One region of the Lysobacter sp. CA196 genome, then DNA from elsewhere that is predicted to be linked to it. Evidence: riboswitches for the same ligand, from Rfam matches in the RefSeq annotation. Region 1 holds a riboswitch; the other holds the start of a gene.
The links. Region 1 has a riboswitch for glycine ahead of gcvP (aminomethyl-transferring glycine dehydrogenase). Riboswitches for the same ligand answer to the same signal wherever they lie in the genome.
Positions count from the first base shown of each region.

Region 2: linked by a shared signal. The riboswitch ahead of ACTOWK_RS14475 (trimeric intracellular cation channel family protein) and the one ahead of gcvP (aminomethyl-transferring glycine dehydrogenase) in region 1 are both predicted to bind glycine.

Region 1 is NZ_JBQJIN010000041.1:7,602-11,347, forward strand. Features, by position in the region: gene gcvP (aminomethyl-transferring glycine dehydrogenase) at 1-1,809, opposite strand, end outside; glycine riboswitch at 1,849-2,019, opposite strand; gene ACTOWK_RS22335 (VOC family protein) at 2,263-2,718, shown strand; gene ACTOWK_RS22340 (multidrug effflux MFS transporter) at 2,768-3,746, shown strand, end outside.
Region 2 is NZ_JBQJIN010000015.1:42,819-46,564, reverse strand. Features, by position in the region: gene ACTOWK_RS14485 (MFS transporter) at 1-591, shown strand, start outside; gene ACTOWK_RS14480 (uracil-DNA glycosylase family protein) at 910-1,482, shown strand; gene ACTOWK_RS14475 (trimeric intracellular cation channel family protein) at 1,505-2,110, opposite strand; glycine riboswitch at 2,272-2,378, opposite strand; gene ACTOWK_RS14470 (ABC transporter ATP-binding protein) at 2,879-3,628, opposite strand; gene ACTOWK_RS14465 (hypothetical protein) at 3,625-3,746, opposite strand, start outside.

The DNA.
Region 1 (3,746 bases):
GCCGTGCGCCGAATCGGGGATCAGGCAGATGTCGCGGTGGCCTTCGCCGCGCGAGCGGTGATAGGCGCGGATCGCCAGCAGGCCGGCGTATTCGCCCTGGGCGCCGGAGTTCGGCTGCAGGCTGACCGCGTCGTAGCCGGTGCACTCGACCAGCATCGCCTCGAGTTCGTCGATCAGTTGGGTGTAGCCGGTGGTCTGGTTGGCCGGGGCGAGCGGATGGATGTTGCCGAACTCGGGCCAGGTCACCGGGATCATCTCGGCGGTGGCGTTGAGCTTCATTGTGCACGAGCCCAGCGGGATCATGGTGCGATCCATCGCCAGGTCCTTGTCGGCCAGCGAACGCATGTAGCGCAGCAGCTCGTGTTCGCTGTGGTGGGTGTTGAACACCGGGTGCTGCAGGAACGAGGAGGTGCGCGCCAGCGCGGCCGGGATCGCGTCGACGGCTTCGCGGTCGAGCGCGTCGATGTCGAGCTGCACGCCGAACGCGCCGGCGAGAGCCACGAGTTCGTCGCGGGTCACGGTTTCGTCGAGGCTGATGCTGAGGCTGCCGGCATCGATCTCGCGCAGATTGATGTTGGCCGCGCGCGCCTTGGCGTGGATCGCGTTCGCGTCGATGCCGCTGACGTGCAGGGTGTCGAAGAAGCCGCTGCCGACGGCGATGCCGGCCTTGCCGAGCGCGGTAGCCAGGATCGCAGCCTGGCGGTGGACGCGGCGGGCGATGCGGGTCAGGCCGTCGGGGCCGTGGTAGACGGCGTACATGCTGGCCATCACCGCCAGCAGCACCTGCGCGGTGCAGATGTTGCTGGTCGCCTTCTCGCGGCGGATGTGCTGCTCGCGGGTCTGCAGGGTCAGGCGGTAAGCGGGTTTGCCGTCGGTGTCGACCGAGACGCCGATCAGACGGCCCGGCATCGAGCGCTTGTAAGCGTCGCGGCAGGCCATGAAGCCGGCGTGCGGGCCGCCGAAGCCGAACGGCACGCCGAAGCGCTGGGTGTTGCCGACGACGATGTCGGCGCCCCATTCGCCCGGTGCCTTGAGCAGGGTCAGCGCGAGCAGGTCGCTGGCGACGGCGACGATGCCGCCGCGTGCGTGCACGGCGTCGGCGACGCTCTGGTAATCCTTGACCGCGCCGAAGGTGTCCGGGTACTGCAGCAGCGCGCCGAACGCGTCGACCGTCGCCGCTTCGGCGTCGTCGCCGATGTGCAGTTCGATCGCCAGCGGTTCGGCGCGGGTGCGCAGCACTTCCAGGGTCTGCGGGTGGATGTTCCTGGAGACGAAGAAGGTCTCCGACTTGGACTTGGCCGAACGCTTGGCCAGGGTCATGGCTTCGGCGGCGGCGGTGCCTTCGTCGAGCAGCGAGGCGTTGGCGATTTCCATCCCGGTCAGGTCGGCGACCATGGTCTGGAAGTTGATCAGCGCTTCCATGCGGCCCTGCGAGATCTCTGCCTGGTACGGCGTGTAGGCCGTGTACCAGGCCGGGTTCTCGAGGATGTTGCGCAGGATGACGTTCGGGGTGTGGGTGCCGTAGTAGCCGCGGCCGATGAAGCTGCGGAACACCTGGTTCTTGGTGGCGATGGCGCGGATCTTGGCCAACGCCTCGACCTCGCTGATCGCGGCCGGCAGGGCCAGCGGCTGGGTCGACTTGATCGAACCGGGGACGATGGCGTCGGTCAGGGCTTCGAGCGAGTCGTAGCCGACCTGCTCCAACATGTGGCCGATCTCGGCGTCGTTGGGGCCGATGTGGCGCTCGATGAAGGCGTCGTGGTGCTCGAGATCGCGCAAGGAAGTTGCGCTGTTGGCGGCTGGGCTCATGGCAGGGGCGTCCGAAGGCAGCGTGCGGTGCCGCACGCGAGGCGCCCCTCTGTCCTTTTGCCTGAGAGTTTAAAAGCGTGCTGCGGTCAGGCAGCTAGGGGAGGGGATGGCCCGGGGGCCGCTCCTGTCCGCGCTCGCTTCGTGCCCCTTCGGCGCCGGTTCTGCCTCGCTGTCTCAGCGCACGCAGGCGGTCTCTCCAGAGTTTTGTACACGCGGCGGTATGGGGCCTGAGCGATTACGGGCGTTGCGCCTTCGGCAGCGGGCCTGGCTGAGGGGCCGGGCCGCTTCTCCCACCGGGTGTTTCAAGCCGCGATTATAGCCGCAGCGGCGGCTTCGGGGCGACGTTGCCGGGGCTGGCGGCAGCCGGCTTCATCCCCGGTTTCGACCCCACGACCCGGTTCAGGCTGGCCGATTCGCCGTAACATGGTCGCGGTCCCTTCCGGAGCTCCCTGCATGGACCGTCCCCCGTTCCAACTGCTGCAACTCGATCACGTGGTGCTGCGCGTGCGCGACACCGAGGCGATGATCGCTTTCTATTGCGATGTGCTGGGTTGCCGGCTGGAACGGCGCCAGGACGCGATCGGCCTGGTGCAGCTGCGCGCCGGCCTGTCCCTGATCGACCTGGTCGACGTCGACGGCAAGCTCGGCCGCCTCGGCGGCGCGCCGGCCGGCGCCGAGGCCCGCAACATGGACCACCTGTGCCTGCGCGCCGAGCCTTTCGACCGCGAGGCGATCGTCGCCCATCTGGAAGCGCACGGCGTGCGCATCGGCGACTTCGGCTCGCGTTACGGCGCCGAGGGCGAGGGGCCGTCGCAGTACCTGTTCGACCCCGAAGGCAATGTGGTCGAACTCAAGGGCCCGCCCGACGAGGTGCCGATCGACACCCACGCCTCCCACGCTCCCAGCTGAGGCCCCGAGCCGACGCTCTCCGATTGGCGCTCCTCGACAGGTGACCCCGATTAATACCTCCGCTCCCGATTCCGCGCCGGCCAGCAAGACCTTGTCGATCCGCCGGCTGGCCCTGCTGCTCGGCGGCCTGGCGATGTTCGGGCCGTTCTCGATCGACACGATCTTCCCGGCGTTCCCGGTCATGGGCGCCGAGCTCGGCGCCGACAAGCTGGCGATGCAGCAGACCATCAGCGTCTATCTGATCGCCTATGCGCTGATGAGCATCGTCCACGGGCCGTTGTCGGACACGATCGGGCGCCGGCGGGTGATCATCGGCGGGCTCAGCGTGTTCACCCTGGCCTCGGTCGGCTGCGCCTTGTCGACCGATCTGTCGACCTTGCTGTTCTTCCGCGCGGTACAGGGTCTTTCGGCGGGCGTTGGCCTGATCGTCGGCCGCGCGGTGATCCGCGACGTGCTGCACGGCGACGACGCCCAGCGCCTGATGAGTCAGGTGACGATGATCTTCGGCGTGGCGCCGGCGATCGCGCCGATCATCGGCGGTTGGATCCTCGGCTGGGCGCACTGGCCGGCGATCTTCTGGTTCCTGGTCGGCTTCTCGCTGTTGCTGCTGGGTTCGACGATCTTCCTGTTGCCCGAAACGCATCCGCCGCAGGCGCGCCTGCCGCTGAAGCCCAAGCGCTTGCTGCGCGATTATTTCGCGATCTTCCTCAACCCGCGTTTCCAGCGCCTGACCGCGACCGGGGCGTTCAACTTCGCCGCATTGTTTTTGTACATCGCCTCGGCGCCGGCGTTCGTGCTCGACATCCTCAAGCTCAACGAGCGCCAGTTCGGCTGGTTCTTCGTGCCGACCATCGGTGGCATGGTGCTCGGCTCGTTCGTGTCGGGCCGCTCGGCCGGCAAGATCAGCGGCGACCGCCTGGTGCGTTGGGGCTTCGTGTTTTCCTTCGTCGGCGTGGCGATGAACCTGGGTTACAACCTGTGGACCGACGCTCCGCAGATCCCGTGGGCGGTGCTGCCGATGTGCGTGT
Region 2 (3,746 bases), on a different contig from region 1:
GAACGTTGCGCGTTCCAGTTCGACCCGGTCGGCAAGGCGACCTTCAAGCAGTCCTGCGACATCATCAAGTCGGCGCTGGCCAAGAAGGGCATTCCCTACGTCAACGCACCCGGCCCGGCCGGCAGCGTGGCCACGGTCAGCATCGGCGGCACCAGCCTGAGCAGCTTCGAAGGCGAATCGCTCGACAGCGCCACGTTCAAGTCGCAGTCGGAAGCCTTCGGCAAGCAATTGACCGAAGCGCTGCAGACCGCGGGCTATCCGGCCAAGGCCGACCCGGCGCAGATCAACAAGCCGATGGTGATCGCGCTGCTGACCTTCCTGGTGCTGCTGGTGACGATGGTCTACGGCCCGATCGCCGCCTGGCTGGTCGAGCTGTTCCCGACCCGCATCCGCTACACCTCGATGTCGCTGCCGTACCACATCGGCAACGGCTGGTTCGGCGGCTTCCTGCCGTTCACCGCCTTCGCCATCGTCGCCGCCACCGGCAACATCTACAGCGGCCTGTGGTACCCGATCATCGTCGCCGCGATGACCGTGGTGATCGGCGCCTTGTTCCTGCCGGAAACCAAGGACCGCGACATTACTGCGTAAGTTGGTTGCGTTGATGTCTCGAGCGAACGCCGGCCTGTGGGCCGGCGTTCTGCTTTTTTGGGACTCGGGACTCGGGACTCGGGACTCGGGACTCGGGACTCGGGACTCGGAAAGCATGCACCGGGGTCGTGTGAGGTGCATCGGCTTTATTTCCAGGTGCTGCATCGCTTCGCTGCTGGCGTGCTCAGGTCACTGCAGCTCCATCCGAAGATCTGAACCGTTAAAGCAGATGCCGCATGCCGCACTTTTGATTTAGCCTTTCGGTCCTCGCTTCCCGAATCCCGCTTCCCGAGTCCCGAGTCCCGAGTCCCGAGTCCCATGCTCCTTGACGCTATCCGCGCCTGCACCCTGTGCGCTCCGCATTTGCCCCACGGGCCGCGGCCGGTGGTGCAGGCGGACCCGCGGGCGAGGTTGCTGATCGCCGGGCAGGCGCCGGGACGCAAGGTGCATGCTTCGGGAGTTCCGTTCGACGATGCCAGCGGTGAGCGTTTGCGCGACTGGCTCGGACTGGACCGCGCGACGTTCTACGACGAAGCGCGCGTGGCGATCGTGCCGATGGGGTTTTGTTATCCGGGCAAAGGCCGCTCCGGCGACCTGCCGCCGCGGCCGGAATGCGCGACGACCTGGCATCGCCGCCTGCTGCCGCAGTTGCGCGAGGTGCGCCTGACCCTGGCGATCGGCCGCTACGCTCAGCTCTGGCATTTGCCCGAGGCCGGCACGACGCTGACTGAAGCGGTCGAGGCCTGGCGCGCGCACTGGCCGCGGATCGTCGCCTTGCCGCATCCCAGCCCGCGCAACCAGGCCTGGCTCAAACGCCACCCCTGGTTCGCAGCCGAATTGCTGCCGGCGCTGCGCGAACGCATCGCCGAGTTGCTCAGCGAGGCTTGCTGATCGAGTCTGCCAGCGGCGGCGCTCACTGATAGACGAACTTCGGCATCTCCCACTCGTAGCGGATCGCCAGCAGACGGAACGCGAACCCGCCGCCAAGGCAGAGCAACACGCTCAGGTTCTCGGCGACGCCGAAGCGCAGCATCGCCAGATAGCCGACACCGGTCAGTAAGGAGATCACCGCATACAACTCGCGCTGGAACACCAGCGGAATCTCGTTGCACAGCACGTCGCGCAGCACGCCGCCGAAGGCGCCGGTCAACATGCCGGCGATGACGACGATGGCCGGCGCATGCCCGCCTTCGCGCGCGACCGAGCAACCGATCAGGGTGAAGGCGATCAGGCCGAGCGCATCCAGCCAGAGGAAGGCGCGGCGCAAGCGATGCAGTTTCTTGGCCAGGAAGGTCGCCGCGATCGCCGCGCCGATGGTGTAGCCCAGATACTCGGGATGCCGCACCCAACCGAGCGGGTAGTGACCGAGCACGATGTCGCGCAACGAGCCGCCACCGAGGGCGGTCACGCTGGCGATGATGACCACGCCGAACAGGTCCATGCGCCGCTTGCCGGCGGCGAGCGCGCCGGTCATGGCTTCGGCGCTGATGGCGATGAGATAGATCAGTTGCAGCAACACGGCGGTTCTCCGTCGGACAGGCACGAATGAACCGCGGCCGGGCACGGAGACGCGAACGCGCCGCTGCGACAGGGACGCAGCGATCGGGCGGCACGGCATGCGCACGCACGGACCTGAGCCGTACGTACTGGCCTGTCTCCGTGGCCCGAAGGCCGCGGTGCCGCTCCCGCTGTCCTTTTACCTGAGAGTTTGGGCGGCGCGCTGTCGCGACAGCGGCCGCTTGCCCCTTCGGTGGGCCGCATCGCGGCCTCTCTCCAGATCGGCGTGTTCGTTGCAGTGTTCCGGCCGCGAGGGCCGAGCCTGAGCGATTATGGGAGCCTGCGCCTTCGGCGGGCAGCGGCCATCGGCCGGCGCCACTCTTCTGCAACGGTGGGCATGGTAGCAGCCCATCGCCGATTCGATGAACCGCTTGGTTATGCCCGTGCAGGCTCTTGGGTAGGAGCGGCGCGAGCCGCGACCGCGCCATGACGTTTACGACTCTACTGGCCGGAAGGGATGATGTTGAGACCGGCCGGTGACGATGAATTGCGGGACAAAGCAAATGCCCCTGCGCCCCTTCTCAAAGGGGGGACTCGTCTGCTGAATCATCGTGGTCCGGATAGCTTGCGCCGATGGTCGAGGTGTCGCGGTCGCGGCTTGCGCCGCTCCTACCCCGACCCCGGCCACAACGCAGCGGCTCTTGGGTAGGAGCGGCGCAAGCCGCGACCGCGCAACGGCATCGACGACGCGACCGGCGGTAAGACGATGACGGTGCACCGCTGCCGCAAACTATCGCGCCCCCGCAGACCCCTCCGCCGCCAAAGCCTCCACCATCGACTGCTCCAGCGAGCGCTGCGGATCGGCGCGGATCGCGTCGAGTTCGTCGGCCCGCCAATCGCGGCGAAGACGACCGTCCATCAGCAACACGGCGCGAGTGATGAAACGCTCGGCGACGTCGAGCGAATGGGTCGCCAGCAACACCGCGGTGCCGTGTTCGCGCGCGAGCCGTTGCAGATGCCGCTTGAGCGCGTAGGCACTGAGCGGGTCGAGGCCGTTGAGCGGTTCGTCGAGCACCAGCAACGGCGGCTCGCCGAGCAGGCCCAGCGCGATCGCCAGTTTCTGGCGGGTGCCGAGCGAGTACTGGCCGATGCGCCGATCCAGCATCGGCGTCAGCGCCAAGGTCTCGGCGAGGGCCAGGGTCGCTGCGGGAACCTCGCCGAGTTCGCGGGTGCCGGCGAACAGGCGCAGGCATTCGCGCCCGGTCAGCAGCGGCGGCAGGCGCGCCGGGTCGACTGCGAAACCCAGCTTTCGCCGGGCCTGCAAAGGTTCGCGCGCGAGGTCGTGGCCGCCGATCAAGACCCGTCCGGCGCTGGCCCGCTGCAGGCCGGCCAGGCAATGCAGCAAGGTGGTCTTGCCCGAGCCGTTCGGGCCGATCAAGGCCGCGAATTCGCCGGCATGCAGGCGCAGGTCGATGCCGTGCAGCACGGCGTGCTCGTCGTAGCGGTGTTGCAGGCCTTCGAGTTCGAGCAGGACGGTCATCGCGGCAGGGACCGGTGAAAGACAGGGCGCAGCGCCAGCAAGGCCGGCGCCGACAGCACCAGCAGGATTGAGAGCAACGCCGGCGCGGCACGTCCGCTCAGGCCCAACAGCCCGGCGC